Linked DNA regions of Azospirillum brasilense. The main gene of each other region encodes a partner of the protein of the gene in region 2 in a complex. Links are inferred from orthologs where the notes say so. Each region holds a gene or a part of one and is shown on either strand. Other genes may lie near its edges.

Region 1 (5,123 bases), 220 kb from region 2 along the record:
AGGATGTTGTCGAACTCCAGCCGGGCGGCTCCCTGTTCCGATTCGATGCACACGAGGCCGTCTTCGACGCCCTTCAGCATGCCCTTGAAGCGCTTGCGGCCATCGACGGCGAGCCGGGTCTCCAGCTTGGCCTCGAAACCGGCGAAACGCTCGAAATCCTTCAGACGGGTCAGCGGCCGGTCGATGCCGGGCGAGCTGACCTCCAGCGTGTAGGCGCTCTTGATCGGATCTTCAACGTCGAGCACCGCGGAGATCGCGCGGCTGATGTCGGCGCAGTCTTCGACCGTCATGGGCGCGCCGTCGGCGCGTTCCGCCATGACCTGCAGAACCATGCGCTGCCCACCGGTCAACTGCACACGCACGAGTTCGTAGCCCATGGCCTCGACCGACGGCGTGATGATCTGCTCGATACGACCGGTTGCTTCCATTCCACCTGACCCGCCCCCGCGGTCTCCCCTGGCACAGCGCCCTGGGACCAACACGGGGATGCCATACGCTGATAAAAAAATAAGTGGGCCAAAGCCCACCCGCAAAGCGTCCCGCCGGCCCGGTTTCCCGAGCCGCCGATCCGTATGGGTTCATGCGGTGAATATAGACATTCCGGAGCAGGCCGCAAGCGCTTTTCCGCAAGGTCCTATGCCCGGCGCTTGGTGGGCGGGTCCGGCCAGGGTAACGTCAAGCCCGCGGCGGCCTTTGCGCCGTGCGGAAAACTGCCCGTGGAGGCCGCTCACCATGATTCTCGAAATGGCTCTCCTGACGGTCAAACCCGGCCAAGGCCCGGCCTTCGAACGGGCGATGGCCGAGGCTCAGCCTCTCATCGCGGCGACTCCCGGCTTCCTCGGGCTGGACCTGCGGCCCTGCCTGGAGGCGGCCGACCGCTACCTTCTGCTCGTCCGCTGGGAGAGGCTGGAGGACCATACCGACAGCTTCCGCGGGTCCGACCGCTACGCCCGCTGGAAGGCCCTGCTCCACCATTTCTACGACCCGTTCCCGGTGGTGGAGCATTATGGCGAGCCGGTGGTGTCTACCCCCGCGCCTTGCGGATGAAGCGCAGGAAGACCGGCTTGCGCCCGGCCTCGATGGCCTTTTCCTCATAGCGGGTGGGCGGCCAGTCCGCGATGCGGTGGCGCCAGTCGGACGGGCCGCGGGCGGTCCATTCGAAATCGGGGTGGCGGACCGTGTGCTCCAGCATCCAGCGCACCAGCCCCATGTCGTCGCTGGCCAGACGCAGCTCGGCTCCGTCCTTCAGGACACGCGCGAGGCGCGGCAGATTGTCCGGTCCGATGAAGCGGCGCTCCCAATGGCGCTTCTTCGGCCAGGGATCGGCGAACAGCACGAAGGCGCGCCCGATGGAGGCGTCGGGCAGGGCGTCGAGCAGCGGACGGGCGTCGTCCGGGAGGACACGGACATTGTCCTGCACGCCCTCGTCATCCACCAGCTTGAGCAGGCCGGCCACGCCGTTGATGAAGGGCTCCGCCCCGATCACCCCGACGTCGCGGTTGTTCGCCGCCTGCCACGCCATGTGGTGGCCGCTGCCGAAGCCGACCTCCAGCCAGACGTCCCGCATCGGGTTGGCGAAGAGGGCGTGGGGATCGATGCGGTCGCCCGGCTGCGGCACCGGGATTTCCAGCGACGGCAGGAGCCCGTCGAGCAGTTCGGTCTTGCGCTTGCGGAGCGGACGCCCCTTGCGCCGCCCGTAGAGCCTCTTGGACGAGTCCAGGAAGGAGTCGGTCATCGTGACAGCAGGGTCCCAAAACGAACGCAGGGGCCGGCTGGCCCCTGCATCCCGGACCATCGGGTCCGGTCTTGGAAGAAGCCGCTCTTAGAAGAAGGCGGCGCGCAGATCGTTGACGAGATCGGTCTTCTCCCAGGAGAAGCCGCCGTCGGCCTCCGCCTCGCGGCCGAAGTGGCCATAGGCGGCGGTGCGGGCGTAGACCGGACGGTTCAGGCCCAGATGCGTGCGGATGCCGCGCGGGCTGAGGTCGACCAGCTTCTGCAGGATCTCCGACAGCCGGTCCTCGTCCACCTTACCGGTGCCGTGGGTGTCGACATAGACCGACAGCGGCTTCGACACGCCGATGGCGTAGGAGAGCTGGATCGTGCAGCGGTCGGCCAGGCCAGCGGCGACCACGTTCTTGGCCAGATAGCGCGCCGCGTAGGCGGCCGAACGGTCGACCTTGGTCGGGTCCTTGCCGGAGAAGGCGCCGCCGCCGTGCGGAGCGGCGCCGCCGTAGGTGTCCACGATGATCTTGCGGCCGGTCAGGCCGGCGTCGCCGTCCGGACCGCCGATGACGAAGCGGCCGGTCGGGTTGACGTAGAAGTTCGCCTCGTCGCACATCCAGCCGGCGGGCAGGCAGTTGAGGACGTGCGGGCGGACGATCTCGCGCACCTGCTCCTGGGTCAGGCCGTCGGCGTGCTGGGTCGAGACGACCACCGCGGTGGCGCGCACCGGCTTGCCGTTCTCGTACTGCAGCGTCACCTGGCTCTTGGCGTCGGGGCCGAGCTGCGGGGCGGCGCCGGAGTGGCGCGCCTCGGCCAGCGACTTCAGGATGGCGTGGCTGTAATAGATCGGCGCCGGCATCAGGGCCGGGGTCTCGTTGCAGGCGTAGCCGAACATGATGCCCTGGTCGCCGGCGCCCTCGTCCTTCTCACCCGCGGCGTCGACGCCGACCGCGATGTCGGCGGACTGCGAATGGACGAAGCACTTGACGTCCATCTTCTCCCAATGGAAGCCGTCCTGCTCGTAGCCGATGTCCTTCACCGCGGCGCGGGCAACCTGGACCAGCATGTCGGGGGTGATGCTCTCCGGCCCGCGCACCTCACCAGCCAGAACGATCTGGTTGGTGGTCGCCAGCGTTTCCACCGCCACGCGGGCGTAGGGATCGTGCGACAGATACAGATCGACGATGGCGTCGGAGATGCGGTCGCACACCTTGTCCGGATGGCCTTCGGACACGGACTCGCTGGTGAACACGTAGTTGAGCTTGGCCACGACGAACCTCGGCAATGGGCGGGGGCTATTCAACAAAAGCAAATTGGGAGACCGGCGCAGCACCCACGGAAAGCCAGTCATTTTCCGTATGTGACAAGCTTTGCGTTCCAGGTCAAGCGATCTCCCTGGGGTTGGGGGAGACCGGCGGAAATTCGCCCTAGAACGACATCGGGGAACGGGCCGGAGGGCCGCGTTCCCCAATCTTCCTGCCGTCCGGATTGCTTCCGGTTGTTCGGCTCAGGTCTCTAAACCGTGTTATTCGGCCGCTTCGACGATGCCGGAATTGGCAACGGCCTTGGTCAGCTCGAACAGGCGCTTGCGCACCGACGGGTCGTTGATGCGGTAGTAGGCGCGCACCAGCTCCAGCGTCTCGCGCTTGGCCATCGGATCGGGCTCGTAGCCGCCCGAACGCTCCTCGAAGCCGGCGGCGGCGCCCTCGTCGTCGTCAACCGGGGCCGCGGCGGCTTCCGCGGGCATGTCGTCGAAGAAGAAGGAGACCGGCACGTCCAGGACGCGGCTGAGGTCGAACAGGCGCGACGCGCCGATGCGGTTGGCGCCGCGCTCGTACTTCTGCACCTGCTGGAAGGTCAGGCCGATGGCCTCGCCCAGCTTCTCCTGGCTCATTCCGAGAAGGGTCCGGCGCAACCGGACGCGGGAGCCGACGTGAACGTCGATCGGGTTCGGCTTGCCCGTCTTGGGGCGGCCGGCAGCGGCCCGGCGGCCCCGCGTTTCTGTTGCTGGCATTGCTCTAATTCCCTGAAACAGTTGTGCAACCTTGATACGACATATCCATGTATGCAGTCAAGGGCGCCCGAGCGCTCCCGATGCGCGTGATTGAAAAAAGAGTCTCGGTTGCGCTAACCGCGATGTCGTGCGCGCAGGCCCACCGCGAAACAGGTCAAGAGAAGCAACCCAAACGCGCCGTCGCCCACTCGTCCGTAGAGAGTGGGGGTGGGCAGCGCCTCCGGCAAGGCCGCATCGACCACACCCCTGCGACCAAGCGGCAGCATGGCGGTGACGCGACCGTGGGAGTCCACCACACCGGAGATGCCGGTGTTGGCGACGCGGACCAGCGGCATCCCCTCCTCCACCGCGCGGGTCCGGGCGATGGCAAAATGCTGGTGGGGGCCGGCGGTGTTGCCGTACCAGGCGTCGTTGGTCAGGTTGAGCATCCAGCGCGGCCGTCCGGCTCCATCGTCACCGCTGGGCAGAACGGCGCCGGGAAAGATCACCTCGTAGCAGATCAGCGGGCTGACCGGCGGCAGGCCCTTGAGATCGAGCGACACCGGGCCCGGCCCGGCGGAGAACTCCGCCCCGTTGCCGGCGATCGCCCCGACCGGCAGCCAGCGGCGCAGCGGCATGTATTCGCCGAAGGGCACGAGGTGGAACTTGTCGAAGCGCCCCGTCACCGCCCCGCTGCCGTCGACCGCCGCCAGGCTGTTGTAATAGAGCGGCTCGCCCTCCGGCCCGGCCTCCATGCGCGGCACCCCGGTGATGAGCAGCCCGCCGGGCGGGGTGACGGAGCCCAGCGCCTGACGCAGGCGGGCGTCCTGGTCGAGGAACAGGGGCACGGCGGTCTCCGCCCAGATCACATGGGTGACCGGCTCGGTGGCCATGGAGTCCGTGGAGGGGGCCACGGAGAGTTCCATCTGCTGCTGGACGTTGCGCACCCGCTCGCCCGCCGCCCATTTCAGCCGCTGGTCGATGGCCGGCTGGACGAGCCGCAGCCGCACGCCCGGAACCGTCGCGTCCGACGCCCCGGCCAGCCGCAGCCCGCCCCAGGCGCCCAGCGCCGCGAACAGCGCCAGCCCGGCGGCCAGCGCCCCCCAGGCGCGGCGGCGCGGCACCGCCGGATCGGCCAAGGACGCCGGCAGCGACGCCACCAGCACGGTCAGCAGGCTGAGGCCGTAGACGCCGATCAGCGAGACGCCCTGCAGAACCGGCAGGACGCCCGTCCAGCCATAGCCGATGAGATTCCACGGGAAGCCGGTGAAGACATGGCCGCGCAGCCATTCGAACAGCGCCCAGGAGGCGGCGAACAGGACCGCTTTCCACAGCCCCTGCCCCATCCCCCTGCACCGCAGCATCCAGACCAGCAACGTGGCGGAGCCGGTGAACATCGCCAGCAGGA
Region 2 (16,567 bases):
CCAGGGAAGCTGCACCTCCACGGTGACGCTGTCGTCCTGCACGTCGATGAAGCCGGTGACGGTCTGGGCCATCGCCACCACGCGGAAATCCACGCGGTCGTCGGTCCAGTGGTCGTCCATGCTGCTGGCGACCGCGGCGAGGTGGGAGCGGGCCTGCCCCACCCCCTCCGCCACGCGCCGCTTCGCCTCGTCCCGGCCGAGCTTGTGGGGAATGGAAACGGTCAGGGGCTTCGACATGAACAGGCTCTCCGCTGCGTCAACGCTTATTCATGGCAAACAACAGTCCACGGCGGCTTTTCTTCCACCCCCGTCATCCATCTGCAACGGTGCTAAGACAAATCTTATCTCTTTCGAGGGCGCTCTTTCGTCGCAACGGGGCGGCGGCGTATAGCTTTCCATCACAGATTACATCGGGCATGGACTTCTTGGGGGCCGCGACCGCGCCGTGAGCAACGATCGACCGGGCGAACTCTTTGCGGGGCCGCGCCCCATCCAGACGCGGGGGGAGGAGCCGGCGCTGCGCCCCCGCCTGCCCAAACGCGCGCCCAAGCCGGAAAAGCCCGCCAAGCCCGAGAAGCCCAAGGCCGAGAAGCCGCGCAAACCCGCTCCGCCGCCGCGCAAGGCCGCTCCCAAAACGGCCAGAGGCGGCGGCGGTCGGCGGACGATCCTCGGCACGCTCGTCTATGCCGGGATGGTCGCCGGGGTGTGGTGCGGCATCGCGCTGGGCGCGGTGCTGGCCTGGTTCGCCCTGGACCTGCCGGACATCTCCAAGGTCGCGCAGTTCGAGCGGCGCGCCTCGGTCACCGTGCTGGCGGCCGACGGGTCGGAGTTCGCGCGCTTCGGCGACCTGCACGGCACGACGCTGGGCGTGCGCGACCTGCCGCCGCATCTGATCAACGCCGTGCTGGCCATCGAGGATCGGCGCTTCTACTCGCATTTCGGCGTCGACCCCATCGGTCTGGCCCGCGCGCTCTACGTCAACTGGCGGTCCGGGCGCTCGGCGCAGGGCGGCTCCACCATCACCCAGCAGCTCGCCAAGAACCTCTTCCTGACGCCCGAGAAGTCTCTGAAGCGCAAGATCCAGGAAGCCATGCTGGCGCTGTGGCTGGAGCACCGCTTCACCAAGGACCAGATCCTCACCGCCTATCTGAACCGCGTCTATCTGGGGGCGGGCACCTTCGGCGTGGACGCGGCGGCGCGCACCTATTTCGGCAAGCCGGCGACCCAGCTCGACCTGCGGGAATCGGCGATCATCGCCGGCCTGCTGAAGGCGCCCTCGCGCTACGCCCCGACCTCCAACCCGGACGAAGCGGCGGAGCGGTCGCGCGTCGTGATGGGCGCCATGGTCGACGCCGGCTTCATCACCGCGCAGGAGCTGGAGGCGGCGCGCAGCGCCCCGCCGTCGGCCAAGCGCAAGCCGGGCGGCGACGGGCGCTATTTCGCCGATTGGGTGACGGAGCTGGTCTCCGCCTTCGTCGGCTCCGGCCACGGCGACGTGGTGGTGCGCACGACACTGGACCTCAAGCTGCAGCGCGCGGCGGAGCAGCGGCTGGAGGAGATCCTGGCCGGCCCCGGTGCGGCCGCCAACGCGCGCCAGGGCGCGTTGGTCGCCATGACCACCGACGGCGCGGTGCGCGCCCTGGTCGGCGGGCGGGACTACGACAACAGCGAGTTCAACCGCGCCACCCAGGCGATGCGCCAGCCCGGTTCGGCCTTCAAGCCCTTCGTCTATCTGGCGGCGCTGGAGGCCGGCTGGTCGCCCGACAGCCCGGTCGAGGACGCCCCGGTCCGCATCGGCACCTGGAGCCCCGGCAACTATGACGGCAAGTTTCGCGGCACCATCACCATGGCCAACGCGCTGGCCCATTCGTCCAACACCGCGACCGTGCGCATCATCGACCGCATCGGGGTGGAGCGGGTGCGCCGGGTGGCGGCCGGGCTGGGCATCAACTCGCCGCTGGGCAAGGACCTGTCGCTGGCGCTTGGCACCAGCGAGGTCAACCTACTGGAGCTGACCCGCGGCTACGCCGGCATCGCCAACCGCGGCGCCCCGGTCTGGCCCTACGCCATCACCGAGATCAGGGACCGCGACGGCAACGTCCTGTACCGGCGGCAGGCCGGCGGCTCCGTCCCGGTGGTCGACCCGGCGCACGCGGTGCAGCTCACCCGCATGATGACCGGAGTCATCGAGTATGGCACCGGCAAGTCGGCGAAGCTCGACCGCCCGGCGGCGGCCAAGTCGGGCACCACCCAGGATTACCGTGACGCCTGGTTCGTCGGCTTCACCGCCGACCTCGTCGCCGGGGTGTGGTTGGGCAACGACAACAACGCCGAGATGAAGCGGGTCACCGGCGGCTCGTTGCCGGCCAAGCTGTGGCAGGGCTTCATGCTGGACGCCCACGCCGGCCGCCCGCCCCGCCCCCTGCCGGGGATGGAGGGCGCCCCCGCCTATGTCGCCTCCGGCATCGCGGTGCCCGCCCGCGCCACCCCGGCGGCGGCCCCGGCGCCCGCGCGCGGTTCGTCGGGGGGCGGCGTGGCCTCCGGCATCGGTTCGCTGATCGAAAGCCTGACCGGCAAGGGCAGCGCGCCGCAGGTGCAGTACGACTACGGCAATCCGGTGCGGTGAAAAGCCCTCGCCCCCCTGGGGAGAGGGTTGGGTGAGGGGATTTACGCCCGGCAGGGCGGAGAAGACGTCCTTTGTTTGACAAAGTGGGTCGCCTTCGGCGCCCCCTCATCCTGACCTTCTCCCCAGGGGGGAGAAGGAAAAGAGGGTCTATCAGCCTCCCAAATACCCCAGCATGCCCTTTCCCACCCGCGTGCCCATGGCGAAGCAGCCCTGGAGGAGGTAGCCGCCGGTCGGCGCCTCCCAATCCAGCATCTCCCCGGCGACGAAGGTGCCCGGCAGGCGGGTCAGCATCAGCGACGCGTCCAGCTCCGCCAGCCGGACGCCGCCGGCGGTGGAGATGGCGCGCTCGATGGGCCGCACGCCGGTCAGCACCATCGACAGGGACTTGATGTGGCGGGCCAGCGCCGCCGGGTCGGACAGTTCCGACGCCGGGGTGAACTCGCGCAGCAGGGCGGCGCGCGGGCCGGTCAGCGACAGGGACTTCTTCAGGAAGGTGGACAGCGATTCCGCGCCGCGGCGGCGCAGCCGTTTGGCGATCGCCGACTCCGGCAGGTCCGGCATCAGGTCGATGGTCAGGGCGGCCCAGCCCTCGCGTTCGATGGCGTCGCGCAAGGGGGCGCTCAGCGCGTAGACGGCGCCGCCCTCAATGCCGGTTTCGGTGATGACGAACTCGCCCTTCAGCCGCCGGTCGCCGAAGGCGAGGCCGACGCTCTTGACCGGCTGGCCGGCAAAGCGTTCGCGCAGGTGATCGGACCAGGGCACCTCGAAGCCCATGTTGGACGGGCGCAGCGGCGCAATGTCCACCCCGCGCGCGGCCAGAAGTTCCGTCCAGGCGCCGTCGGAACCGGTGCGCGGCCAGCTCGCCCCGCCCAGCGCCAGCAGCGTGGCGCGCGGGGCGACGGTGGTCGCGGGGCCGTCGCCGCGCTGGACGCGCAGCGCGCCGGACGCGTCCCAGCCCAGCCAGCGGTGGCGGGTGTGCAGGGTGACGCCCAGCCCCTCCAGCCGGCGCAGCCACGCCCGCACCAGGGTGGAGGCCTTCATCTGCACCGGGAAGACGCGCCCGCTGGAGCCGACGAAGGTCTCGATCCCCAGCCCCGCCGCCCAATCGCGCAGGTCCGTCGGGGTGAAGCCGGCCAGCAGATCGGCGAACAGCGGGCTCTGCGCGCCGTAGCGGGCGGTGAAGGCGTCCAGCGGTTCGGAATGGGTCAGGTTCAGCCCGCCGCGCCCGGCCAGCAGCAGCTTGCGCGCCGGGGTGGGCATCCGTTCATAGACGGCGACCGAGCGGCCCGCGGCGGCGATGACCTCCGCCGCCATCAGCCCGGCCGGGCCGGCGCCGATGATCGCAACGTCGGGAGAAAATGCGGTGTCAGGGGCGTCGGTCATCGGGTCCCCCGAAGGGCGGAAGGATGTCGACCGGTCCCGTCCGGGCCACCGCTGGGAAGCGGCAAGCGGGGACGGGACCGGGGCACTCAAGAAGCGGGAATCGGCGGCGCGGGACCGGATCAGTCCGCGTCGTCCTCCTGGGCCACCTCGTCGGCAAGGTCGTTGGCCATGTCGGCGAAATAGCCCGCGTCCACCTCCAGCCCGTTCTCCTCGCAGATCCGCATGAAGATGCGGTAGGCGTGCAGGATCGCGACGTCGAGAACGACGAGGTCGCCCTCCTCGCTGTGCTTGTCGGTGACGCCACGCTCCTGGAGCGTGCCGACGATGTCGTGAGAGGCGGCCTGAAGCACCGCTTCCATGGCTTGTTTGTGCAGGGTCGACATCGCGGGGGTCCTCTTTCTCAAGTGGTCGTCTGCCGTCGGGCGCGGCGCGTTCAACGCCGGCCCGTGGTAGAAAACCCCTCTTAGCAGCTTCGGGTTCTCGCCGCAGCGATCATCGCGCGCTGTCTTTCGCATGGCTCTGCAGATAGGTCAGCAGCAGGCGGCCCTCCTCCTCGTCCAGCCGGGTCAGCCGCTTCATGGCGTTCATCTTGCCGATCCAGGCGTTCGCGTCGAAGTCGGCCGGCGGGTGCGGCGCGTGGCAGAGCGAGCAGTTGGCGTCGTAGACCCGCGCGCCGTAATCCCACAGCGCGCCGAGCGTGCCCACATAGCCGCCCGCCCCGGTCCAGGCGGTCAGGCGGACCTCCGTCCACTCCTGTTCGGTCTCCGGATCGGTGACGCTGCGCAGCGCCTCTGCCTGCCCTGCTGCCGCCGCGTTCAGCTTGACCGTGGTGATGCGCTTGCCCGGCCGGGCGTAGAGCGTCTGGGCGGAACTGCCCCGCTGCCAGCCGGTGATCTCCACCTTCAGAGCGCCGCCTTCCGTTGCCAAAACCTTCACCGGAGTCGCCGCGGCGATCTCGCCGTCCCCGGCGCTCCCAGGGGTCGGCGGCGCGCCGTACAGGGCGAGGCTGGTCAAGGCGTAGGCGGTGTCGCCGGGCTTCAGGGCCAGCGCCTTCGCCTGATCCGACAGGCCGGCAAAGAACTGGCGATGACCGGCGGTCACGTCGGGAAAGCTGTGGGCGATGCCCTTGTGGCAATCGATGCAGGTCTTGCCGGCCTTCTCCGCCCCTTCCATGGCGCTGGCCGCCTTCGGCGTCTGCTTGTGGAAGTCCATGGCGCCGAAGGAATGGCAGTTGCGGCATTCCTGGCTGTCGGTGGCCCGCATGCGGTCCCATTCGCGGCGCGCCAGCGTGTGGCGCTTGGCCTCGAACTTCTCCTTGGTATCAATGGAGCCGATGAGCCAGTGATACAGCTCTCCCGACGCCTGCACCTTGCGGATCACCTTGTGCGTCCAGTCGCGCGGGACGTGGCAGTCGGCGCAGGTCGCCCTTACGCCGGAAGCGTTCTGGTAGTGCGGCGAGGCCGTGTACTCGACATACACGGTGTCGCGCATCGCGTGGCAGGAGACGCAGAACTCCATGCGGTTGGTCGCTTCCATCGCGGTGTTGAAGCCGCCCCAGCCGACCACCCCGACGACGACGCCCACCAGACCGGCCAGCGCGAGCGTCCCGAAGCCCCCCGCCGTCTTCCATCCCCACCGCATGTCGATACCCTGCAACCATCCTCAAGAAAAGGAATGGGGACGGGCCGCCCCAACGACGCCCGGCCCCATCCAACCCTCAACCCGTCAGTCGAAGGGATGCGGCTTCGGCGTCTTGTCCGTGGACGGCGGCAGGATCGGCAGAGCGAAGCTCGGCTGGTCACCGGTCAGCGTCTTCAGGAAGGCGACGATCTTGGCGTTCTCGTCGGTCGAGAACTTCTTGCCCAACTGGATGCGGCCCATGACGTCCACGGCGTCGGACAGGGTCGCGGCCTCGCCGTCGTGGAAGTAAGGGTAGGTCAGCGCGACGTTGCGCAGCGTCGGAACCTTGAAGTTGAAGCGGTCGGCCTCCTCCTTGGTCACCGCGATGCGGCCCTCGGCGGGGTTGTTGGTCTTGTAGGGCTCGACGACGCCCATCTTCTGGAAGGTGTTGCCGCCGACGGCCGAGCCGTTGTGGCAGGCGGTGCAGCCCGAGTCCTTGAACAGCTCGTAGCCTTCCAGCTCGACGGTGGTCAGGGCCTTCTTGTCGCCCTTCAGCCACTGGTCGAAGCGGGAGTTCGGCGTGACCAGCGTCTCCTCGAAGGCGGCGATGGCCTTGGTCACCTCCTCGATGGTGATCGTCGTCTCACCGAAGACCTCGGCGAATTCCTTCTGGTACTCGGGGATGGAGCGCAGCACCTCGACCGCCAGGGCGTGGGTGGAGCCCATCTCGCCGGGGTTGGCGATCGGGCCGCCGGCCTGCTCCTGCAGGGTCAGGGCGCGGCCGTCCCAGAACTGGGCCACGTTCAGGCTGGAGTTCAGCACGGTCGGCGAGTTGATCGGGCCCTGCTGCCAGTTGTGGCCGATGGAGGTCTTCAGGTTGTCGGTGCCGCCCATGGACAGGTTGTGGCACGAGTTGCAGGAGATGAAGCCGGACTTGGACAGCCGGGGATCGAAGTACAGCTTCTTGCCGAGTTCAACCAATCCGGGATTGGTGACCTTCGCCGCCTCGATCGGCGAAATCGGTTCGTCGGCGGCGAACGCGGGCACGCCGAAGGTGGCGACGGAGGCCGCCAGCATGGCCGCGAAGGACACGGCAGCACGCATGGACATCGCACTTCTCCCTTATCGAAGTTCTAATATTTTGGCTAATGCCTTGATGCAAAATGACAGTGGCACGCCGCGCTCTGGTGATACCAGTGACAGGCGTGTCGCGCGGCAATGCGCCGCATGTCCGTACACAAACTATGGCCACTCAAAACAATCTTCGATGCGGGCATGAAAAAGGGGCGGCGGGACAGCCCGCCGCCCCCATCGGGACGCCAACCGGTTGATGATCTTAGGTTGCGCCTAATCGGCAGCCGCCTGGCTGGCCATGCCGCCCTGCGCGCCGGCCGGCATCCCCTTCGCCACCTCGTCCGCCGTGGCGCGGTGGACCTTCACCGAACCGGTCCACTGGCCCCAGACCTTCGGGTCGATGGTGTCGCCGTTCTTGCCCAGCGATTTCAGCCGCTTCTGGTCCTCGTCGGTCAGCACCTGCTTGGGCAGGGGGGCCAAGCCGGCGACATCGGCGGCGGTCATGCCCAGCATGCCGGCGACACGGCTGCCATAGTCGTCATGAATCAGGAAGAAGTGCCAGAGCATCCGCTCCTGGACGTCGCGTTCGCACTGGCCGAGCAGCGTGCCCATGTTCAGGACCAGATCGTCGCGCTCCCAATCCATCATGGTGCAGTAGCGGGCGCGGGGCTGGACGTAGTCGTTGCGGCGCTCGATCACGCTGCGGGTCAGCCGGCCACGGATCTCCGGCGGGTTGTTCGGCTCCTCCCGCTGGGCTTCGCTGAGGCCGTTGTGGATGGACGGCTCGAAATTGACGTGCGGGTTCTGCCCCGGCGCCAGATCGCGCTGGTAGGACATCTGCCCGCCCGACAGGTTGGTGGCGACCGCCGCGTTCTTGGCCTGGTTGATCGGCAACTGCTGATAGTTGGGGCCGACCCGGTAGCGCTGCGTGTCGGAGTAGGAGAAGGTCCGCCCGACCAGCATCTTGTCGTCGGAGAAATCCAGCCCGTCGACCAGAACGCCGGTGCCCATGGCGATCTGTTCGTTCTCGTTGAAGAAATCCTCGACGTTGCGGTTCAGCGTCATCACGCCGACGTGGCGAAGCGGGAAGTCCGACTCCGGCCAGATCTTGGTGTCGTCCAGCGGGTCCCACTCCAGTTCGGGATGGTCGTGGTCCTCCATGACCTGGACATACATGTCCCACTGCGGGTAATCGCCCCGGTCGATGGCCTCGAAGAGATCCTTGGAGGCGGAGCCGAGATCCTGCCCCTGCACCTTCGCCGCCTCCTCCGCCGTCAGGCAGGCGACGCCGCAGCGCGGGTGGAAGTGGTACTTGACCAGCACCGTGTCGCCGTTGGCGTTCACCATCTTGTAGGTGTTCACGCCGAAGCCTTCCATGTGCCGGTAGTTGGCCGGAATCCCGCGCGGGCTGAACAGATGCGTCAGCATGTGCATGGATTCGGGCGTCTGGCTCATGAAGTCGAAGATGCGGTTCGGTTCCTGCCGGAAGGTCACCGGATCGGGCTTCAACGAATGGATGACGTCCGGGAACTTGATGGCGTCGCGGATGAAGAAGACGGCGAGGTTGTTGCCGACGAGGTCCCAGTTGCCGTCCTCGGTGTAGAACTTCACCGCGAAGCCGCGCGGATCGCGGGCCACCTCCGACGAATCGCGCCCGCCGATGACGGTGGAGAAGCGTATGGCCAGCGGGGTCTTCTTGCCGGCCTGTTGGAACAGCTTGGCACGGGTGTATTTGGAGGCCGGCTCGTCGCCGATCTTGCCCGTCGCTTCAAACTCGCCGTAGCAGACGAAGCCGCGGGCGTGGACCACGCGCTCCGGAATGCGCTCGCGGTCGAAATGGGAGATCTTTTCCAGGAACTGGTAATTCTCCAGCGTCGCCGGCCCGCGGGCCCCCACGGTGCGCTGGGATTGGTTGTTGGTGATCGGGTGGCCCTGACGGTTGGTCAGAGTCTTCGATTGGTCAGCCATCGCTTTCTCCCTGAACAGCAAGCCGTGCCGGCGCACCCCTGGGGCGTCCGGTTGGAAGGTCAACGTCCCTAGTTTGGAACCGTTCCAATCCAAAACGCCGGACGGCGACACCCTGTCCGTCAGGGAGATGCCCAAACGGAAAAGGGCGGCCCCGAGGGACCGCCCTTTCCGCAAACGTCGTGGATGACGTGAGCTATTAGAAGCCCATGCCGCCCATGTCGTCCATGCCACCCGGCATGCCGGCCGGAGCAGCCTTCTTCTCCGGCTTCTCAGCGATCATCGCCTCGGTGGTGATCAGCAGGCCGGCGATCGAGGCCGCGTCCTGCAGGGCGGTGCGAACCACCTTCACCGGGTCGATGATGCCGGCGGCGACCAGATCGGTGAACTCACCCTTCTGGGCGTCGTAGCCGAAGTTGGCGTCGTTCTGGTCCAGCAGCTTGCCGACCACGATCGAACCGTCGGTGCCCGCGTTGTAGGCGATCTGACGGACCGGGGCCTGCAGGGCGCGGCGGATGATCTCGATGCCGACGCGCTGCTCGTCGTTGACCGGCTTCAGGGCTTCCAGGGCCTTGGTGGCGTACAGCAGGGCGGTACCGCCGCCGGCGACGACACCCTCTTCCACCGCGGCGCGGGTGGCGTGCATGGCGTCGTCAACGCGGTCCTTGCGCTCCTTCACCTCGACCTCGGTGGCGCCGCCGACGCGGATGACGGCAACGCCGCCAGCCAGCTTCGCCAGACGCTCCTGCAGCTTCTCGCGGTCGTAGTCCGAGGTGGTCTCCTCGATCTGCGCCTTGATCTGGCCGATGCGGGCCTGGATGTCCTCGGCCGAGCCGGCGCCGTCGACGATGGTGGTGTTCTCCTTGGAGATCACGACCTTCTTGGCGGTGCCGAGCATGTCGATGGTGACGTTCTCGAGCTTGATGCCGAGATCCTCGGAGATGACCTGGCCGCCGGTCAGGATGGCCATGTCCTCCAGCATCGCCTTGCGGCGGTCACCGAAGCCCGGGGCCTTGACGGCGGCGACCTTCAGGCCGCCACGCAGCTTGTTCACGACCAGGGTCGCCAGGGCCTCGCCCTCGACGTCCTCGGCGATGATCAGCAGCGGACGCGAGGACTGCACGACGGCCTCGAGGACCGGCAGCAGGGCCTGCAGACCCGACAGCTTCTTCTCGTGGAGCAGGATGAACGGGCTCTCGAGGTCCGCGATCATCTTGTCGGCGTTGGTGATGAAGTACGGCGACAGGTAGCCGCGGTCGAACTGCATGCCCTCGACGACGTCCAGCTCGGTCTCGAGGCTCTTGGCCTCTTCCACCGTGATGACGCCCTCGTTGCCGACCTTCTCCATCGCCTGGGCGATCATCTTGCCGATCTCGGCTTCGCCGTTGGCGGAGATGGTGCCGACCTGGGCGATCTCGTCGTTGGTCGTGACCTTCTTGGCGCGGCCGCGGATGTCGGCCACGACGGTCTCGACGGCGAGGTCGATGCCGCGCTTCAGGTCCATCGGGTTCATGCCGGCGGCCACCGACTTCACGCCCTCGCGGACGATGGCCTGGGCCAGAACGGTCGCCGTGGTGGTGCCGTCGCCGGCCAGGTCGTTCGTCTTCGACGCGACCTCACGCACCATCTGGGCGCCCATGTTCTCGAACTTGTCCGACAGCTCGATTTCCTTGGCGACCGAGACGCCGTCCTTGGTGATGCGCGGAGCGCCGAAGGACTTCTCGATCACGACGTTGCGGCCCTTCGGACCCAGCGTCACCTTCACGGCGTCGGCGAGGATGTCCACACCGCGCAGCATCTTCTCGCGCGCGGAGGCGGAGAACTTAACTTCCTTGGCAGCCATTGCTCACTTCCTTGAAATTCGGGGGGTTGGATCGCTCAGCGCGGGCGGAGGCTCAGGCCTCGACGACGCCCATGATGTCGGATTCCTTCATGATCAGGAAATCCTCGCCCTCGATCTTCACCTCGGTGCCCGACCACTTGCCGAACAGGATGCGGTCGCCGGCCTTCACGTCGAGCGCAACGACCTTGCCGCTCTCGTCACGGGCGCCCGGACCCACCGCGACCACCTGGCCCTCCTGGGGTTTTTCCTTCGCGGTGTCGGGAATGATGATCCCGCCCTTGGTCTTGGTGTCGGACTCCAGACGCTTGACGACGACGCGGTCGTGCAGCGGACGGAACTTCATGGGGATGCCTCCAGGATCAAGGCTTATTGAAAGGATTGGCGCCGGGCTCGGGGCTGTTAGCACTCTCCCCCGGCGAGTGCCAGACAGCTAATCGAGCTGCGGTTTTGATTCAAGAGGGTCGTTGCGGCAATCGGTGCGATTCCTGGCAGCAGTCGCCCCGTCTTGCTGCTAATGCGTTGAAAAAGAAGAAAAATTTTTGTTGCCTGCCGCAGCCGCGAACGGCACACTTTCACAAAAGAATCATCAGGACGCAGCGGAAGGACGCCACCGGTTCCACCATCACGGAGGCAGAGCATGGCCAGTCTGGGTCTTCAGCTTCGCGATTACCGCCTGACCACGGCGGAGATTCTGTACCACATGCCGGACCACCCGCACCTGCTGCAGAGCTATCTCTGGCAAGAGTTGGACATCGCTCCCGGCTACCCGGTGCTGCGCCGGTTCCTCGATTTCTGGCAGGCCAACCTGGACGGCAAGCTGCATTCGGTGAAGCTGGCGACCCACCGCCTGATCACGCCCGGGGAAACCCGCGCGGTGGCCGCCGAATTCCGCTGGACCTGACGGCCCGCACACCTCCTCCACCGCGGGTAAATGTGAAAAAATAAACCATTATTAAGTGATTATCGCTTCCGATAGGCTTCCCCCTGCACGAACCGTCCGTGCCGATGCACGTCCACGACAAGCTGGGGGAATGACGAACATGACGACGCCGGTTTGCGAAGAAGCGGTCAACCTCGTGAAGCACTTCGAGGGTCTTTACCTCAACGCCTATCTGTGCCCGGCGGGTGTGCCGACCATCGGCTACGGCCACACCGCCGGGGTCGAGCTGGGGCAGAGCATCACCTCCGCCCAGGCCGACGATTTCCTGAAGTCGGACCTGACCTCCGCCGCCGCCCAGGTGGACAAGCTGGTCACCGTCGCGCTGAACCCGGACCAGCGCGGCGCGCTGGCCTCCTTCGTGTTCAACCTGGGGGCCGGCAGCCTGCAATGCTCGACCCTGCTGCGCCTGCTGAACCAGGGCGACTACGAAGGCGCCGCCGGCCAGTTCGGCCGCTGGGTCTACGCCACGGTCAACGGGGTCAAGACGCAGCTTCCGGGTCTGGTGAAGCGCCGGGCCGCCGAGGCCGACCTGTTCGAAAGCGCCACCACGCCGCTGCCCCAGGCGGCGGTCAGCACCGCCACGGGCGCGTGACGCAGACCCCCTCTCCCGCCCCGGGAGAGGGAAGGGGCCCACGCGCAGCGTGGGAAGGGTGAGGGTGATGCCAAGGATCAGCGCCTTGATTCTCGACCTTACCCTCACCCGGCGCCTTCGGCGCCACCCTCTCCCGGGACGGGAGAGGGGAAAGAACGTCTCCCCCTCACCCCTTCCGCTGGCCGGTCAACCGCAGGCCGCGGTCGATCCATTGGGCGGTCAGCTTTTCCTGGACGGCGTTCTGGCGCAGCCGCTGGTTCAGGTTGGCGAAGTCCACGCGGTCCAGGCTCTGGTCCTGGTTGAAGCAGGAGAAGACCACCGTTTCCTCGCCGGTCGCCGGGTCGGTGTGCCGTTGCAGGCACTGGGCGCAGATCTCCTTCATCATGCATTGCATGGGCGAGTTGATGGAGCCGATGGCCGCGTGGCCGGGCTTCAGGTAGGGCTTCAGCACGCCGTGCCGGGCCGCCCCCACCGCCGCCATCATGCGGTCGGAGCCGATGGCGACGATGCGGTCCACTGTCTCCAGCGGGATGTCCGCCGGCCCCAGCCCGCCCGCCGCGTAGGCGCGCATGGCCTCCACGATGTTCCCGACGAAACTCAGATCGCCGGGGCGCGTCGGCGTGAATCCCGGCGCCTCGTCGCAGCACCAGACGACGCGATCGGCCGCGGCCTCGATCTGGTCGGTCTTGTAACGGTCCTCCATCCGCTTGTAGCCGGCGAAGTAGACGACGCGGTTGCCGCGCGCCCGGCAGGCCTGCCCGATGGAAAAGAGCACCGCGTTGCCCAAGCCGCCGCCGACCAGCGCCACCGTCTCCCCCTCCGGGATTTCGGTCGGGGCGCCGGTCGGCCCCATCACCACCACCGGGTCGCCGGGCTTCAAAAGGGCGCAAAGGTCGGACGAGCCGCCCATCTCCAGGACGATCAGCGAGAGCAGCCCGGCGTCCTTGTCCACCCAGGCGCCGGTCAGGGCCAGCCCCTCCATCGCCAGCGTGGTCCGGCCGATCCGTTGCGCCAGCGTTTCGAAATTCTGCAGCCGGTAGAACTGTCCGGGTTCGAAACGGCGCGCCGCAGCCGGGGCCTTCACCACCACCTCCACGATGGTCGGGGTCAGGCGGTTGACGCTGTGCACCAGGGGCCGCAGGTCGGCGTTCAGGCGCCGCACCAGAGCGTCCGGCGTCACCGAACTGGGCGCCCGGCGGGCCAGCGCCCGGCTGACCACCGGATAGCCGCGCTTCGCCCCGCCCATCGCCTTCACCACGTTGCCGGCGAAGGACGGGTGCAGGTCGCCGAAGAAGCTGAGGAACCGCCCGTCGGGCGCCCGCGCCATCAGCACATGGGCCTGGCTCGGCTTGGCCTGCCGCTCCGGGGTCACCGGTCGGCCGTCCTCGTCGATGGCGCGGAAGCAGCGTCCGTCCAGTTCCACCCACTCCGGTTCCTCGCGGGCCAGGACGGTGTTCGGCTGGGTGCCGGCGGCGACCAGGATGGTGCGGGCGGGAAGCCGTGCGTCCACGGCGGCGGGCGCCACCACCCCGTCCGGCCCGACCGGGTTGATGGCAAGGTGAATGGCCCGCGCGGCGCCCGTCTCGTCGATCTCCACCCCGCGCGGGGCGGCGCATTCCAGGAAGCGGATGCCCTCGGCCAGACCGTGCGCCACCTCCTCGTGGTTCAGCGTGTAGCTGGGGCTGTCGATCAGCCGCCGTCGATAGGCGATGGTCGAACCGCCCCAGGATTGCAGCAGCGCCGCGACGCGCGGCTCGCGCCCCTGCTCCCCCGCTTCGAGACGCTCCGCCCGGATGGCGCGGGCGTGGGCCAGGAACTCGTCGGCCAGTTCGGCCTCGTCGGGCGTCCAGCGGGCGCGCACCGCGGTCTCCCCCCGCTCGGCCGCCAGGACCTCGTAGCGGGAGAGGAACTTCTCGACCTGGACGGGGTAGTAGGCCAGCGCCTCCGTCGCCGTGTCGATGGCGGTCAGCCCGCCGCCGATCACCACGATGGGCAGCCGGACCTGCAGGTTGGCGATGCTGTCCGGCTTGGCCGCTCCGGTCAGTTGCAGCCCCATCAGGAAGTCCGAGGCCTGCCGCACCCCGCGGGCCAGCCGGTTCGCCATCGGCACGACGGTCGGCTTGCCCGCCCCCATGCACAGCGCGATGTGGTCGAAGCCCAGCTCCAGCGCCCCGTCGATGGTCAGCGTGCCGCCGAAGCGCACCCCGCCGATGATCGTCATGCGCGCCCGGCGTTCCAGCAACAGCCGGATCACCTTCAGGAAATTCTTGTTCCAGCGCACGGTGATGCCGTATTCGGCGACGCCGCCGAAGCCGGCCATCACCCGCTCGTCCAGCCGGTCGTAGAGGTCGCGCACGTCGCGGATCGGCCGGAAGGGCACCCGCGTGCCGCTGGGCAGGACGCCGGAGAGGTCGGCGGGCAGCGGCTCGATCTTCAGCCCGTCGATGCCGACCACCGTGTGGCCGTCGTTCATCAGATGGTGGGCCAGCGTGAAGCCCGCCGGCCCCAGCCCGGCCACCAGCACCTTGTAGCCGCTGTCCGGCCGCATCAGCGGGCGGCGCAGGTCCAGCGGGTTCCAGCGGGTCAGCAGGCTGTAGATCTCGAAGCCCCAGGGCAGTTCCAGCACGTCCTTCAGCGTGCGGGTTTCCGCCTGCGGGATGTCCACCGGTTCCTGTTTCTGATAGATGCAGGCCTTCATGCAGTCGTTGCAGATGCGGTGGCCGGTGGCCGCGCACATCGGGTTGTCGACCACCACCACGGCCAGCGCCCCGATGGGCACACCCTCGGCCTTCAGCGCGTGCATCTCGGAAATCTTCTCTTCCAAGGGGCAGCCGGCCAGCGCGACGCCGAAGGCGCTCTTTTGGAACTCCCCGGTCTTGCGGTCGCGCAGCCCCTTGGAGCAGCTGTCCTTGCCCTGGTTGTGGCACCAGATGCAGTAGTTGGCCTCGTCCAGCGCCCCGGCCAGATCGGTGCCGGGGTCGGTCAGGTGGAAGCCCTGACGCTCGCGGCATGCCTCGTCGGGCAGGCGCATCATGGTGACGCCGTGCACCTCCACCGTCTCCACGGGGACAAGACGCTGCGGGTCGGTGCGGTGCGGCACCTGGAACAGCACGCCGCCGCCGTGCCGGGCGCGCCCGGCCTCGCTGAACACCGCCCAGGCGGCGTATTGGGCGGCGCTGTCGAGCTGGTCGGCGTGGGCCGCCTCGTCCTCCATCCAGGCCAGCACCTGACGGGCGAAGGCGGCCTCGGTCAGCGGGCCGCCCAGCCAGTCCTCCAGCCGCGCGGCCAGTTCCGCCCCGTCGAGCGCCGCCACCGCCTCCGGCCTCACCGCCTTGGCGGCGCGGCGCTGAACGAACAGGCGCTTGGCGGTGTAGAGCGGCGCCAGCGCCGTGTGGCGGGCGCGCAGCTCGTCGAGCGCGGCGCGGACGCCGAACAGCTCGCCGATGAAATCCTCGGCGTGGGGGGCGAGCGCGATCAGAAGGTCGCTTTCCGCCTTGGCCTCCAGCCGGTCGGGCTGGGCGCGGGCGGAGAGCAGCCGGTTGGCGAGCGCCAGGTCCGTGTCGGACAGCCGGGCGAGGAAGGCGCGGTCGAGCCGGGCCAGCCCGTCCTGCCCGTAAAGCTCGTGGAACGACAGGCCGAAGCCGAGGGTGAGGTCCGCCATCGCCGCCCCGCATCCGAAGCCGTTGGTAAGACTGATATTTGTAACACCCGCGGCGCGCCGCCTTCACCCGAAACCGATGTCCCTGGCCGCGGGGTAACCCGTGTCCGTTTGACGCAGCCGGCGCCGCACCCCACATGAGCCGGAAGCCCCTACCCCGCCGGAACTTTTCCGCACCATCCGGAGCCGCCCGTCCGTGACCGACATCACCGCCCCCGCCCTCGCCGGGAAAGACGTCCGCGACCCCGCCTCCACCCGTCCCATCGCCTATTGGCTTCTCGTCTGCTGCGCGATGGTCTTCGCCATGGCGGTGATCGGCGCCATCACGCGCCTGACCGAGTCCGGCCTGTCGATGGTGGAGTGGAAGCCGCTGATCGGCATCCTGCCGCCCTTGTCGGAGGCGGAATGGAACCGCGTCTTCGGCCTCTACCAGACCACGCCGGAGTTCCGCATCTACAATTCGGCGATGGATCTGGCGGCCTTCAAGCAGATCTTCTGGTGGGAGTGGTTCCACCGCTTCTGGGGCCAGCTGATCGGCTTCGTCTTCCTGATCCCCTTCCTGCGCTTCTGGGTCAACGGGCGCATCCCCGCCGACCTGTGGCCGAAGCTGGCCGGGCTGTTCCTGCTCGGCGGGCTCCAGGGGGTGATCGGCTGGTACATGGTCAAGAGCGGTCTGGTCGACCGCCCCGACGTCAGCCAGTACCGGCTGGCGCTGCATCTCGGCACGGCGATCGTGATCTACGGGCTGCTGCTGCGCACCGCGCTGGGGGTTCTCGACCCGCTGCCGCTGGCCGGCTGGGCGACCGAGTCCGGCCGGCTGCGCAAACACGCGCGCTGGGCCCTGGGGCTGACCGGCGTCACCATCG

What was found.
Region 1: the proteins of groL (region 2) and metK are in contact, whole or in part, in a cryo-EM structure (PDB 8P4O), measured with the Escherichia coli proteins. The link is inferred for Azospirillum brasilense from one-to-one orthologs.

The regions. Positions count from the first base shown.
Region 1 is NZ_CP032345.1:1,666,271-1,671,393, reverse strand. The notes cover bases 908-3,818. They hold metK (methionine adenosyltransferase), read right to left. Parts: upstream 2,993-3,818; coding sequence 1,823-2,992; downstream 908-1,822. Other genes in these bases: D3869_RS08105 (helix-turn-helix domain-containing protein), read right to left, coding at 3,248-3,736; trmB (tRNA (guanine(46)-N(7))-methyltransferase TrmB), read right to left, coding at 1,025-1,735; D3869_RS08120 (antibiotic biosynthesis monooxygenase family protein), read left to right, coding at 908-1,047. Also shown: ribosome maturation factor RimP, read right to left, coding at 1-428; more of D3869_RS08120, read left to right, coding at 733-907; lnt (apolipoprotein N-acyltransferase), read right to left, coding at 3,850-5,123. UniProt on the Escherichia coli protein: Catalyzes the formation of S-adenosylmethionine (AdoMet) from methionine and ATP.
Region 2 is NZ_CP032345.1:1,434,952-1,451,518, forward strand. The notes cover bases 8,190-11,160. They hold groL (chaperonin GroEL), read right to left. Parts: upstream 10,512-11,160; coding sequence 8,868-10,511; downstream 8,190-8,867. Other genes in these bases: D3869_RS07050 (catalase), read right to left, coding at 8,190-8,671; groES (co-chaperone GroES), read right to left, coding at 10,564-10,854; D3869_RS07065 (usg protein), read left to right, coding at 11,149-11,160. Also shown: D3869_RS07020 (polyhydroxyalkanoic acid system family protein), read right to left, coding at 1-237; D3869_RS07025 (transglycosylase domain-containing protein), read left to right, coding at 446-2,626; D3869_RS07030 (NAD(P)/FAD-dependent oxidoreductase), read right to left, coding at 2,777-4,009; D3869_RS07035 (hypothetical protein), read right to left, coding at 4,129-4,392; D3869_RS07040 (NapC/NirT family cytochrome c), read right to left, coding at 4,502-5,650; D3869_RS07045 (cytochrome-c peroxidase), read right to left, coding at 5,735-6,739; more of D3869_RS07050, read right to left, coding at 6,977-8,189; more of D3869_RS07065, read left to right, coding at 11,161-11,412; D3869_RS07070 (lysozyme), read left to right, coding at 11,552-12,043; D3869_RS07075 (pyridine nucleotide-disulfide oxidoreductase), read right to left, coding at 12,210-15,704; D3869_RS07080 (COX15/CtaA family protein), read left to right, coding at 15,898-16,567.